Chroococcidiopsis sp. TS-821: one gene and its partner. The main gene of each other region encodes a partner of the protein of the gene in region 2 in a complex. Links are inferred from orthologs where the notes say so. Each region holds a gene or a part of one and is shown on either strand. Other genes may lie near its edges. The genes, in order: uvrB and pcrA.

Region 1 (7,040 bases), on a different replicon or contig from region 2:
TTACCTGTTGAGTCTTATTTTCCTCCAAAAGCGTTAGTAAAGGGGGAACGATAGGTAGTGCATCTACTGTTGTTTGTGTAGATGAATCTCGATCGTGCAGCAAAGTGTTTCCTCCGAAGTGTGCTTTTATTTTAGAGTGCAATAAAAAAGTAGTGTGCTTCTATATAAGCAGCTTATAGCTGCTGAATACATTACCCAGTAGAAAGAGTTGTATCATTCTCAATTCCAGTACGCGATTAGAGGATAGCCAAACCAAAGATGACTCCTTCGCAATACATAAATTCCTCATTGCGCTGAGTTAGGTAAGTAGGCGATCGCTTTTAGACTGTAAGTTTAATCGGAGTCACCCCTTGACGTAACTCGCGCTGTCGATGCAGCCAAGACAGTTTGACCGGAATGCGAATTAAAGGCGCGAGGACACTTGCGCCCCAGCGAAGGAAAGCACTATTTTCTAAAAGTTCAGCTTGCGCTGCTTCTTGGCTTTGCAACCTTTGTGCTTTAATAATCTCAGGTTCTCTTTGAGACTGAACTTGCGGTAACGCCGCATCAATTTTTGCAGGGTCACCTTGAGTCAAGCAGGGTACTAAATAATTTGCCGCAGCGATCGCATCGCGCAACGCCATATTAATCCCTTGGGCGCGGATTGGTGACATTGGATGTGCTGCATCGCCTAGTAGTAGTACACCAGGTTGATACCACTGCGGACACCGCCCGACAACAACGGATAATAATACTGGTCGTTCAATTGTCGCTGCTGACTCGCGAAAATGTTCGGCTAGCCATGCTGGAGACGCAGAGGCAAAGATTTCAGCCCAGTTGTCAACTTGCTGCCAATCTTGCGAAAAATCTTTAGGAAGTGTCCAACCTAAGTGTAAATCTCCTTCGGAACCGCGAAACAATCCGAACGCGTAGCGATCGCACACAATCGAATAAAAGATATTCTCCGACGGCAAACGCGGACTATCGGCTAATTTGAACCACAAAATATCAAAGCTGTGCGATTGTTGCTCTAAAGCTAAGTTCGCGCGTTGCCGTACAATTGAATTGCGCCCGTCGGTGCCAATTACTAAATCTGCATCAAAAGAACGTCCATCACTTAGTTTGACGCCGCTAACTCGTTGATTCCACAATAAATCTTGTACCGCAGTTCCTTGAACAAACTCAAAATGAGGATAATTGCTAGCTGCATCCATCAAGGCTTCTAGTAAAGCTGGTTGCGAAACCAACGTGCAAGGCTGACCATTCGGTTCAATTGGTTCATCCACGCGGAAAAGCGATCGCTTGTTAATAATGATCTCCCAAGCATCTAAAGGTTGATGTGGAATGCGTTCTATAATAGGTAATAATTCCATTTGTGCGAGCGCATCCAAGCCACTCGGCATTAATCCTTCACCGCGAAAAGTTCGCCGAAAGTTACGCGCTGCTTCAATTAACGTGACACGAATACCGCGTTTTACCAACAGAAGTGCTAGCGTTGCACCCGCAGGACCTGCTCCGACAATGATGACTTGAGACATATCCTTAATTTAGCTTAAGAAGGCAGAAGGCAGGTGACAGGAGGCAGAAGTTGAGAACATTGTATTTCTGGTGCTACGTGTCTCAAAACATATCTTTTTTGTTTGTTTCCAGTAAATTGAGTACGTTGCAGCCATCAATATTGAGACAAAATAAATTCTTCTTTTCTACCTTCAGTCTTCTTCCTTCTACATTTCTTTCCTATATCAATCTTGAATAGACCTGCTGCAAGAAGACTAGAAAAGCGTGGCAGTTGGAAACAGGGGGTTGCAAAGAGGAGTAAAAGTATGGTGAGAGTCAACAAATCGAGGCACTGCCATGTCTGACACTGATTGACAAAACCTTTCAACCACAGAGTTCCAGCGATTATGTGGAATCAGTCGCGCTTTGTTGGACGAGATGGTTGCGGTCTTGCGTCCTGACGTAGAGCGCCAAGGTCGTCGTGGCGGACAAAACAAATTGAGCGTTGAAGACCAATTGCTTGTGACGTGAAAGTAGGGGCGTGCATCACGAGCGCCAGTTTCAGAGTGCCACCAGTTGGGGACGGCACGCAACGACGGTTAGTCGCATCATCAGGAAAGTCGAAGACTGGTTAATCAAATGTGGCAGGTTTCGATTGCCAAGCAAGCGTCACTTGTATCAACCTGGATGGGAGTGCAAGGTGTTCGTGGTCGATGTCGGTGAAATGGAAATCGAACGTCCAAAAAAACAAAAACGCTACTACTCTGGCAAGCAGAAACGTCACACAATAAAGTCATAACTGTTAGTCGAATTTGAAACTGGCAAGATTATTGCTACGGCAGTTGAGAAAGGGAAAACGCACGACTTCAAGCTACTCCAGCGCCGTCTTCTGCCATTTGTACCGTCGCAATTGTGTCTAACTGACCGAGGCTATCAGCGATTTGGCAAGCTCCATAGGAGTGCTTGCTTGTCTTCCCACCAAGCAACCGCGAAAATAACTACTGCTGGATGCCGAGCAGCAACACAATCGAGCGTTAGCTAGGTTGCGAGTGCGAGTTGAGCATGTGCTTCGCCGCTTCAAGATTTTCCGCATCTTTTCTGGGCGCTATCGCAATCGGAGAAAGCGCTTTGGCTTACGCTTAAATTTGATTGCTGGTTTGCTGAACTACCAACTGGCACATGCTGCTTGATTCATGCAGGAGGTCTAATGACCCCACCTTCCCCTTGATTGCTATAACAGTAAAACAGGTTAAAATGTCTCCAAAATCTCAACATTCAGCAACGCTCTTCTACCTCCTGCCTTCCACTATATATAACCACAGCACAAATTAGATAAATTTATACCGAGAAAAAACCGCAGCTTGACCCCAGTTTTGGTTTTCAGCATCAATCACATTCCAAATTATCCCATCTTCGATATAGAATCGCTGACCAGTTTTTGAGATGCGGACGCCAGAATAGTGACAATAACCTTTATGAGTTGTTTCTGCAAGTAGGCGATCGCGTTCCTGTTGTATCACCTCTTCAGCCGATTTGCGCGAAGGCAATGTCGTAAACTCTTCCCAAGAAAATTCCCACAGTGCTAGCGCCTGCTGATTGCCATAGTTAAAAATGGGGTCGGCTTGTATACCATGCGAAACGACAACAAACGGTGCAGTAAACAAAGCTTGGGCAATTTCCGCTGGTGTTCCCGTAATATCGAGTAAGGCATTCCCTGTCCAGTACTCAAAACTGTACATTAATCGCTGACTTTGACAGATAACTTCCTTCTGCTGCCAAACAAACATGAATCTCTATTACCAGTGACCCTTTACCAAAATGTTTTCAATGTCCCAATAACTTATCACGCAGATGCTTAATGCGATCGCGATACTTCGCTGCTTCCTCAAACTCCAAATTCTTCGCTGCTTCCTTCATCTGGGCTTCTAACTGCGCAATCAATTCGGGAATATCCGCTAACGGTAAATCATCCGCTTGTTCGTATGCTTCTTCGAGTTGCTGCGAATTCAACCGCCGCGACACTTCTAAAAACGACAAAATCGCATTATTTGTACGTTTAACAATCGGTTGCGGTGTAATGCCGTGTTTCTCGTTGTATTCTAGCTGAATTGCGCGGCGTCGCTCGGTTTCCGAGATTGCCTTGAGCATACTATCCGTTAGATTATCCGCATACAAAATCGCTTGTCCGCGAACGTGACGCGCCGCCCTACCAATTGTTTGAATCAGCGATCGCTCCGCTCGTAAGAAACCTTCTTTATCTGCATCTAAAATCGCCACTAAGGAAACTTCCGGTAAATCTAACCCTTCCCGCAGCAAGTTCACCCCGACTAAAACATCAAAATTGCCTTGACGCAACTCTTGCAAAATCTCAATCCGCTCAATCGAGTTAATTTCAGAATGCAGATACCGCACGCGAATTCCCTGATCTTGCAAATATTCCGTCAAGTCTTCTGCCATGCGCTTTGTCAAAGTTGTCACTAACACTCGTTCGCGACGTTCAACGCGTTCTTTCACTTCTCCTAAAAGATCGTCAATTTGACCTTCGGTAGGACGCACAAAGATTTCCGGATCGACAACGCCAGTGGGACGAATCACTTGTTCAACAACTCGACCTTCCGATAGCTCCAACTCCCAATCGCCTGGCGTTGCTGATACAAAAATACACTGATTAACCTTCGCCCAAAATTCTTCTGCTTTCAACGGGCGGTTATCGGCGGCGCTGGGTAAGCGAAATCCATGCTCAATTAAAACTCGTTTCCGCGCTTGGTCGCCATTGTACATCCCGCGAATTTGTGGAACTGTAACGTGCGATTCATCGACCACAAGTAACCAGTCGTCAGGGAAGTAGTCGATCAAACATTCTGGCGGTTCGCCTGGTTGACGCCCTGCTAAGTGACGCGAATAGTTTTCCACACCGTTGCAGTAACCGACTTCGCGCAACATTTCCAAGTCATACCGCGTCCGCTGATCCAAGCGTTGCGCTTCTAAGAGCTTGCTTGCTTGCTCTAATTCGGCTTTGCGTTGCTTGAGTTCAGCTTCGATCGCATCGCACGCTGCTTCTAAACGTTCTTCTGGTGTGACAAAGTGACGCGCTGGGTAGATATTCACCGCAGACAAGCTTTGAATAATTTCACCTGTTACCGGATCGACGTAGCGAATCGCATCAATTTCATCGCCAAAAAATTCAACGCGAATAATGCGATCTTCGTAAGCAGGACCAATTTCTAACACATCACCGCGTACCCGAAACCGACCTCGCCCCATTTCGACATCGTTGCGGCTGTATTGTACCGTAGCCAAATCGCGCAAAATCTGTCTTTGATCGACTTCCATTCCCATTTTCAAAGGAATTGCGGCTTTAAGATACTCCGAGGGAATCCCTAAACCATAGATACAACTAATCGAAGCAACAACGATCGCATCGCGGCGTTCAAACAGCGATCGCGTCGCCGAGTGTCGCAACATATCGATTTCATCGTTGATCGAAGCACTTTTTTCAATATAAGTATCTGTAACGGGAATGTACGCCTCAGGTTGATAGTAATCGTAGTAACTGACAAAATACTCGACTGCATTGTTGGGGAAGAATTCGCGTAACTCATTACAAAGCTGCGCGGCGAGCGTTTTATTGTGCGCTAGCACGAGCGTTGGTTTCCCAATTTTTTCAATCACCGCAGCAATGGTAAATGTCTTTCCGGTTCCCGTTGCGCCGAGTAAAGTTTGGTACTGATTTCCTTGTTTGACGTACTGAGTAAGTTGGGCGATCGCCTGAGGTTGATCGCCAGTCGGTTGAAATGGTGCTTGCAGACAAAATTCTGTCATACAGTTTTATGAATCCCTTCACTTATCTTTACATATTTAGTTTTCTTTATGCATACCATGCGAACTTATTTAGACCTAAAGAATGTTTTTTCCAGTAAACTCAAAATCAATCACAAAAACATTTTTCTAATTATTAACAAAAATTTGATATCAAGAGGAATAAAACTATGGTTGCAAGTAGTACTGCTCAAGCAAACGAAACGCTCAGCAACACCAATTCTAGTTCAGAATTATCTACGCAAATCAAAGGCGATCGCGTTCAATCAAGCCCCTTACCAGGTCAGCGTCCCATCGCCTCTAGCACGTTTGAAATTCGCGATACCGTTAATATTCTAGGGATGCGTCCTATCGTTTCTAGCGATCTTCAAGTTTCTGATACAATTAACTTAGCCGGAGTGCGTCCTATCGTTTCTAGCGATCTAAAAGTTTCTGATACAATTAATTTAGCTGGAGTGCGTCCTATCGTTTCTAGCGATCTAAAAGTTTCTAATACCATAGACTTGCTGGGGATTCGTCCTATTGCTTCAAGTGGAATAGAGGTTTCTAAAACAATTACAACTTCTGGAATTCGCCCAATCGCTGCAAATAGCTTAGAAAAATATGACGAGCTTATGGGTTACATAGATTAGTTTAAAAATTAATAGTCTCTTTTGGTAACTGGTGTTGTAAAAACGCCAGTTTTTTTGTGTATAAGTATGTTTCTCCTCATTTAGGTATAGTCGTCAACAAACTGCGACTTTTCTCATTCTTTATACTGATTACTTTAATATGTCTTCTGACAGAAGCATGTATTGTTGTATTTCGGATAAGTTGTAAACGTAAGCACAAACAAACTTTAAAGTTACTCGATAACGAGAAAAGTTTGTTGAGGAACAAGGAGAAAGAAAATGAGTTTAGAAGATAGAGCTAAAGCTACAGGTAAAAATATCGAAGGTAAAGCTCAAGAAGCTTGGGGAAACGTTACAGGAGATCCTGAAGACAAAGCGGAAGGCAAAGCAAAGCAAGCAGAAAGTGAAGTACGTCATGGTGTAGAAGACGTAAAAGATAACGTTAAAGAGAAGCTTGACTAATTGCTAATTAATTAACTTAAAAGGTCTAGGGAAACTAGACCTTCATAATTTATAAAGTCTCATAAAGTTAAACACAAATAAGCAATTAGTTTTGCAATTCTGTAAAAACAGGAGGAAAATTAAAGTGAATTTTATGCAGAGATTTCGTAAAGTTCTGACAGCGCTAACATTGGTGTTAGTTCTTACGATGTCTGTTGCTTGCAGCAGCGCAGTTAATGCAAAAGCCCCAAGAACAAGTTTACCACCAGCTGCAGATACAACAGGAAACTATGCATTGTTAGAGCGTGGCAATACTTCCGCAGGACAAGACTTTGGTAACTGGGTAGTCCAGACAGGGAGAGGATTAATCCAAGACGCCTACGTACGCGACCAAAACAAGTTGGGTGTTGTGATTACGCCCCAAGTGCGCCCTAACGAAGTAAGACCTTTAGCAAAATCACTGCTCCAAGGATTTCATCGGACTTTCCCTAATCAAGATTTAACAGTTTTGATGTACGCTCCTGATAAAAAACTGATTCTGACCGCTCAATACGATATGCAGTCAAATCAAATCAAATATCAATAATGCGGTAGATGAATCAACGATAGCTTGAGCAATCGGACAATTAGCTGCAAGAAACAAGTTGAAAGCACAACACGCCACAGCGCAAATTAAGCAAGGAGAGGAAAATG
Region 2 (7,142 bases):
TTTGTGTTAGCACCAATAACAGCAGGATAACAAGTCTATTCAACCAAGGTCGGTAACACATCATAACTTTTAGCCACTGGCCACTCATGACTAACTACTAATCTTCATCTAACGGTAAACCCGCCCGCACTTTTCCTTTACCAAAATAACGTCCAAATTGTAGTTCATAGACTTCGTCTTCGTCTTGGGTTTCGACTTCTAAATCGGAAAGTGGGTAGCTGACACACAACAACGCATAGCCTTTGGCACGTAATTCGGGAGATAAGCCCATCGCTTCGGGTTGGTAGATTTCTCCCGATCGCACGCGTACTGCACACGTCGTACAAGCCCCATTACGACACGAAAATGGCAGTTCTACGCCCTGATTTTCGGCGCTTTGGAGGATGTAGCTATCTTCAGGAACTTCGAGCGTGTAGTTCTTGTCACGCGCGCGATCGCGAATTTTAATTTTAAAATAACGAGTCATGAAGCTTAAGAATTATCTATTCTTGCTGAACGTACATGACTTCATTGTATAATTAGAATTTGTGACACCTGGAGAGGTGGCCGAGTGGTTGAAGGCGCAGCACTGGAAATGCTGTTTGGGGGTAACTTCAACGAGGGTTCGAATCCCTCCCTCTCCGTTTAGAGAACAATTTGTGGAACTAGTTTGGTTTGTGTATTTATCATCGTTAAATATCCAATCCCTAAAAAGTCGCCGCCTTCCTGATAAATCCGCAACGGTGAGTTTGATGGAAGACTGGTGATATCGCAAGCAATTTTTTGCCCTTGACACCATTTTTGGGCGATCGCAAAGGGTAAGGTGACAGCAGGAAGATGCTGTAATGCTTGTGTTGGTGGAATTGGTTGAAAGCTTCCTTGTTGAATTTGAGCTTCTAATTGCTCAAATGTTAAGCTATCTGCAATTTCAAAACCACTGCTGTGCGTGCGGATGAGTTTAGCTAAAGTTCCTCCAGTTTGTAAGACTATACCTAAGTCGCGGGCGATCGCGCGAATATAGGTTCCTGTACCACAGGCGATCGCAACATCAATCTCTGGAAAGTCTCCTGGTCGCCAGTCTAAAATTTCAATGTGAAATATTTCTACACTGCGTACAGGAATTTCAACATCTTCCCCTGCGCGGGCAAGATCGTACAAGCGTTTTCCTTGAACTTGGATAGCACTATAACGCGGTGGTATTTGCTCAATTTTGCCTTGAAATTGTTTGAGCGCGGTTGTGACTTGTTCCAAGCTTAAATCAGACACTGGCTGTGAACTAATAATGTCGCCTTCGAGATCGTCAGTTGTTGTTGTTATTCCTAGCCGAATTGATGCTTGGTAAGCTTTTTTGGTTTGTAGAAACTGTAATAATCGAGTTGCTTTTCCTAAAGCAATAGGTAAAACACCTGTAGCAGCAGGATCTAATGTTCCCCCATGTCCTACCCGCTTCATCTGTAGTAATCGCCGTACTTGCGCTACACAGTCGTGAGAAGTCAACCCAGCAGGTTTATCTAAATTCAGAAACCCTAGCACAATTAATTACAAATCGTAGAACTATATTCGTGATTTATCTAAAACAGGAAGAAATGAACTAGCGAACAAGACAGCTTGGGCGCGATCGCGTAAGTGTAATTTAAAATACTCGTAACGTGATTTTTCACGGTTGTTTTTGAGACATAAAGTGCTTGGGCAATTTCACAATTGCTAGCACCACGAGCAATTAAGCGTAACACATTAATTTATAAATAGTAGCTCACAGTATTAAGAGTTGAACAATAGGTTCTTATACTAATTCGTAATTTGTGATGTATAGTATTTGCCTTTGGCACGCTGCGCGAAGGTAATGACAAAAGCTGGACAGTGTATGGCATTTGGAGCGTGGAACTGTCGTCAGAATCCGCGAGAAATGGTATTATTCATAATCTACGCGATCGCGTTTCTTCACCAGAGACTTTTGTTGCATTTTTTTGTGAGTTTGGTACTAAAGTCATATGATTTTTAGTGCTTCGTTACTAACATTTTGGGAATTTAGATCCATGCAGTGAATGTCAGCAAGCTTTTACTATTAAGGCATTCTGAGATCTTGCAGCATTCTCAGTTAACCCAACAACCCGCCCGGGAATTAATTACCACGCTCATAGCTCAAGCCCACTCAAAGTGGGCTGCAAGGCTGATTCAGTCTTTTGCCCAAGAATGTGTATCTATAACATAAGTAAGCAACGTAAGTTATTAAGAATTATTTTTAAATCATATAACGCGCTTGAACCTGAGTTAAGTTTTTACATTTCGAACTTGCAATTTCACGATCGAATTAGGGGTAACTTTACTTCTTATGTATAAAATTTACTTTCAGAGATTTCTATAAGTTGTTTACCTAAAAGTAAAGTACTTAAACGCTAGTTAAATTTTTGTAATTGTGCAATGCGAGGATCGATAATTTTTTGACCTAAAGTGGGAAATTTAATCGCGACGGATACTTTATTTCCAGAACCGAAAACATGGGTGATTTCACCAACACCAAACGTTTTATGTAACACGCGATCGCCGACTTGCCAATTTTGCGAGCTTGTATTCACAGGAGTTGCTGCTACTTGTTTACTTCGCGAAGCAATACTCGGTGGTTTCGTATAACTGCGACTCACAGGTTGTCGCTCTGCGAGTAATTCTTCAGGTAACTCTGTCAAAAACTGCGAACGAATCGCCGGTTCGCGCGAACCATAAAGCCGACGTTCTCGTGCGTGTGAAAGATACAATAGTTCTTGCGCGCGAGTAATGCCAACATAACATAAACGCCGTTCTTCTTCTAAGGCATCAGGATCGTCTAAAGAGCGAAAGTTGGGTAATAAACCTTGTTCCATTCCTACTAAGAAAACTACAGGAAACTCTAACCCTTTAGCTGCATGTAATGTTAGTAATGAAACAGCTTTTTGTCCTTCTTTTAAATTATCTAAATCAGAATTTAATGCGGTGCTAGCTAAAAAAGCTTCTAAAGAAGTATCTTCACTTTCTTCTTCAAATTGAACAACAGCATTATAAAGTTCTTGTAAGTTTTGCAATCGTTCTAAACTTTCATCAGTACCTTGGTTTTTCAAGTCTTGAATATAACCTGATTCTTCCATAATTGCTTGCACGATGACTGACGCCGGCGTGATATCTACTTGTTGTTGCCAACGACCGATCAATTGCGCAAAACTCGTCACGCCTTTTACCGATCGCCCTGCTAGAGTACCCGCCGATGTCTCATCGCTGATAATTTCCCAGACAGGGATGCTTAACTCTTGCGCCGCGCTGACCAAAGCATCAATTGTTGCTTTTCCAATACCGCGACGCGGTGTATTAATCACGCGCAGCAAACTTACGGTATCTGAAGGATTAACAATGACTCGCAGATAGGCAAGAATATCTTTAATCTCTTTGCGATCGTAAAACTTCAATCCACCAACGATTGTATAGGGAATACCCCATCGTACTAAAGTATCTTCAAATGGTCGTGATTGCGCATTCGTTCGGTAAAGAATGGCGAAGCTACCCCAGTGAAAATCAGCATAACGGCGTTCTAAATTCTGAATTTGATTAATAACAAACTGCGCTTCAGCAATTTCATCGTCGGCTTTGTATAAATAAATTTGTTCGCCAGCCCCGCGCGTAGGTTTGAGAACTTTATCGATGCGTTGAGTATTATTTTCGATTAGTTGGTTTGCTGCTTGAAGAATATTTTCTCTAGAACGATAGTTTTCTTCCAGTTTTACCATGGTGCGGGTATCAGCATCAGGTAATCCATCGCCAAAATCAGATTGAAATTCTAGTAAAATTGTAAAATCTGCCATGCGGAAACTATAAATTGACTGATCGGCATCACCAACAACAAATATCGAGCGGTTTTGCCAATTCCAATTGTGTTTATTAGTTTCGCCATTGGTAACAAGTAACCGAATTAAATCGTATTGCGTGCGATTGGTATCTTGATACTCATCGACTAAAATATGTTGAAATTTGCGGTGCCAATAGCTTAATACTTGTTCGTTTTGTTGAAAGAGTTGGACAGGAACGAGAATGAGATCGTCGAAATCTAAAGCGTTGTTTTCTGCTAAAGCGTTTTGGTATTGACTATAAACTTCAGCAATGACTCGACCGCGATAGTTCGGTTGCTGGTACTCAAACTCTTGTGGAGTTAATCCTTGATTTTTCGCATTACTAATTGCATAGCGTACCGAACGCGGTTCAAACTTTTTATCGTCTAAATTGAGTTGTTTTGTGACTATTTGTTTGACAAGGCTTTGCGCGTCAGATTCATCAAAAATTGAAAAATTGCGATTCCAACGTCTTCCTTTTTCATCTTGATATTTTTCAATATCGAATCGCAGCACGCGGGAAAATAAGCTGTGAAAAGTACCAATCCACAAATCTTTAATGATAGTTTTGTACACGCGCGATCGCAAACTTGTCTGTTCGTGCGGTGCTAGCGCTTCTAGGGGCTTTCCATAGTCGCGCATCGCAATTTGTTGGGCAAACAGCTTCTGGATGCGTTCTTTCATCTCCCGCGCGGCTTTGTTGGTAAAGGTGACAGCCAAGATGTTTTCAGGAGCGACGCGGTGTTTCAGGATCAGATTGGCAATTCGGTAAGTCAGTGCTCGTGTTTTACCAGAACCTGCGCCAGCAACTACCAACATTGGACCGCAGAAATGTTCTACAGCTTGGCGTTGACTCGGATTAAGGTGGCTGAAAAAATCAATGGTTGTCGTCATGGGTGTCAGAAGTGCGATCGCGCTTAGGGCTGCAAAAGATATATCCTGTCTGACCTATAGTACAAAACTTATGATATCTTGATAGCTTCTTACTTGAAACGTTGCCGCGTTATAACAATCTACCGACGACAGACTGTATTATATACTACTAAAATCTCTGCGAGTTAATTCTGAATTATCGATCTTTAGCAAACATTAAGCTTACTTAACTTCAGTAGTATCACTGTTATTATTCTTTGATATAAAATATTTACGTCTGTTTTTCGGTAGATTTCGCATTTGTATGTCATCTACTGTTTGATAGCCTTGATCGCATTCAACCGTTTCATCTTGTATAAAGAATAACAAATATGGGAACATCAGATACGCCTTTGTGGGTTCAAGACAGAGATACAGTCATTGCAGAAGGAAGTAATGTTGAGTGGCGTTATGGAGAACCACCAGACTACTCGCGTAACAATGCAGCACTCAAAGAGCAAAGTCAATACAATCATATTGAAGGTTCTTTAGAGGCGATCGTACAAAACCTTGTCCGAACTTTTGAGATGGAAGCCTCATTTAAGACGAATCCTCAACAGTGGTTATCGATTGTTGCTGATAAGTTTCGGATGCGGACGAATACACAACCAGAGTACACTGCTGAGGATATCGTTGCGGCTGGAACTTATAATTTATTTTTAGGAGAGTCTGAGCACTACAGTGCAAAAGCTGAGGATTTTGAATCATCAGGAAAAATTTTTCACGAAGCCTTTCCTAATGGCTTTTTATGGGAAGTTATTGAGGTTTTAGCCGGACCGCCTAATGTGACTTTCAAGTGGCGTCACTGGGGAACTTTTAGCGGTTCTTACAAAGGATATGAACCCACAGGAGAAGTCGTCGAAGTTGTTGGAATTAGTGTGGCGCGAGTAACTGATGATTTGAAAATTGAATCATTAGAACATTATTTTGATACGAATTCTTTCTTAGGAAAATTGACATCGGGTGGAAAGGCGATCGCCAATGGCTGTCCTTTTCATCAACAAACATAAAGATTGACTTTAAAGTTACGCGCGATCGCCTTCTATAGCACCAAACGCGTATTAAAGGCGATCGTTTTTTGTCTATTCTATGCTTCGCACATACTTCGCGAACATATTTAAGCGCATCGTTGGTTGATTGTTCAAATTTTTCTTATTCAGTTTCTTAGTTAAATTACCATTCTGAAACTTCCTTCCACTGAGAAACAACTTGTCACGAATATCGCGTCATTAATCTCCGTAATTCCTGTAACTGGTTTCTCGGAACAAAATGTAAAAGAATCGCCATTAGCTAAACGCAGCTAAGTTGGTCAAACTAGCATATTTTATCTGTGTTTTGCTTGGCGATAGTTGTTCGGACTCATACTAAATTTACGGCAAAAGGCTTTCGTAAATGCACTGCGATCGCGATACCCCATACAGGCGTTTGGTAATTCCCGCATACAGACATTGCAGAATTTGCTGTAACGCTATCTGTATTTGTGGTGTCACTTTCCCGTAACGATAAAAATAGTGTTGATGCGGTTGCTTAAATAGATGAAGTAACTCTGGGGGAGTTTGTTCGGTTGATTTGGCAAGATACGACTGAACTAATTTTGGTGCAATATGGACATCAACAGCTAACATCCTTTGCTGCATCAATTCTTCGCACAATCCACCTGTTGCACATCCACTTCCGCAAAAGCAATACAACCTAGAACAAACCTGTTCGTCATTATTGTTGTAGTTTCCTGAAAGGAGAAATCCGCACTGGATAGGATGTTCGCGTACATCAACTTTTTCAATTACATTACCGTGTAGTTGATAGTCATCAATTCTAATCTCGATTCCTTCTTGATACTCAATGTTGCGTCGAAAACCTTGTCCTAACTTAGATGGATACCTCCGAATAACATCAAAAGGATCTAATGCGTCGGCGTGTTGTAGTGTTGGATTGGCTTCTTGCCAAAGTTCTCCTTAAGATTGTTTCTACTGGTCTACACTTCTAGGAAACGTCGTTGTTTATCTTGGTAAGCTGTGGTTTATAGACCGCATGGTTTGGCTGTACGAAGACATGAAAGACACCAACGCAGAGTATCATAGCTGGTTATACTAAATATGTTTGCACGACAATAAATATTTGCATTAGTCCACTTGCGTGGAATACCCTGCGGGAAGCCGCTATGCGTCTATGTTTATTCAGCCGCGACTTCGGTCGCCAGGCTCAAGTTATATTTAAGTGTTTTCATGCAAGATAGCGATGTCATCGTCATTGGTAGCGGTATCGGTGGTTTAACCGCTGGGGCTTTATTGTCGCGTTATGGTAAACGAGTCATTGTTTGTGAAAGTCACAATATCCCTGGTGGTGCAGCACACAGTTTCACCCGCCGAGGATTTACCTTTGACTCTGGTCCTTCATTTT

Evidence for each region.
Region 1: the proteins of pcrA (region 2) and uvrB are in contact, whole or in part, in a crystal structure (PDB 7EGT), measured with the Thermus thermophilus proteins. The link is inferred for Chroococcidiopsis sp. TS-821 from one-to-one orthologs. Residues at the interface, in WP_096412145.1 of Thermus thermophilus: His654, Arg656, Phe657, Gln666, Asp668, Glu669, Lys680, Arg681, Leu682, Ser683, Lys685, Tyr686, Ala687; in WP_096411307.1 of Thermus thermophilus: Glu23, Leu25, Arg26, Asp27, Gly28, Glu29, Arg30, Phe31, Arg55, Glu326, Asp327, Phe328, Glu379, Ser382, Gln383, His398, Gly400, Arg401.

Annotation. Positions count from the first base shown.
Region 1 is NZ_MVDI01000013.1:85,836-92,875, forward strand. The notes cover bases 2,800-5,754. They hold uvrB (excinuclease ABC subunit UvrB), read right to left. Parts: upstream 5,299-5,754; coding sequence 3,301-5,298; downstream 2,800-3,300. Other genes in these bases: B1A85_RS21545 (MEKHLA domain-containing protein), read right to left, coding at 2,805-3,263; B1A85_RS21555 (hypothetical protein), read left to right, coding at 5,466-5,754. In the rest of the region: B1A85_RS21530 (magnesium transporter), read right to left, coding at 1-103; B1A85_RS21535 (FAD-dependent oxidoreductase), read right to left, coding at 321-1,517; B1A85_RS26360 (hypothetical protein), read left to right, coding at 2,541-2,666; more of B1A85_RS21555, read left to right, coding at 5,755-5,927; B1A85_RS21560 (CsbD family protein), read left to right, coding at 6,186-6,368; B1A85_RS21565 (hypothetical protein), read left to right, coding at 6,493-6,933; B1A85_RS21570 (hypothetical protein), read left to right, coding at 7,038-7,040. UniProt on the Escherichia coli protein: The UvrABC repair system catalyzes the recognition and processing of DNA lesions. A damage recognition complex composed of 2 UvrA and 2 UvrB subunits scans DNA for abnormalities.
Region 2 is NZ_MVDI01000002.1:23,766-30,907, forward strand. The notes cover bases 2,051-5,107. They hold pcrA (DNA helicase PcrA), read right to left. Parts: upstream 4,725-5,107; coding sequence 2,376-4,724; downstream 2,051-2,375. Other genes in these bases: B1A85_RS07795 (ester cyclase), read left to right, coding at 5,066-5,107. Outside these bases: B1A85_RS07765 (thermonuclease family protein), read right to left, coding at 1-88; B1A85_RS07770 (2Fe-2S iron-sulfur cluster-binding protein), read right to left, coding at 98-466; tRNA pseudouridine(55) synthase TruB, read right to left, coding at 625-1,512; more of B1A85_RS07795, read left to right, coding at 5,108-5,752; B1A85_RS07800 (hypothetical protein), read right to left, coding at 6,113-6,379; B1A85_RS07805 (NAD(P)/FAD-dependent oxidoreductase), read left to right, coding at 6,968-7,142. UniProt on the Escherichia coli protein: A helicase with DNA-dependent ATPase activity. Unwinds DNA duplexes with 3'-5' polarity. Translocates on single-stranded DNA with 3'-5' polarity. Initiates unwinding more efficiently from a nicked substrate than double-stranded DNA.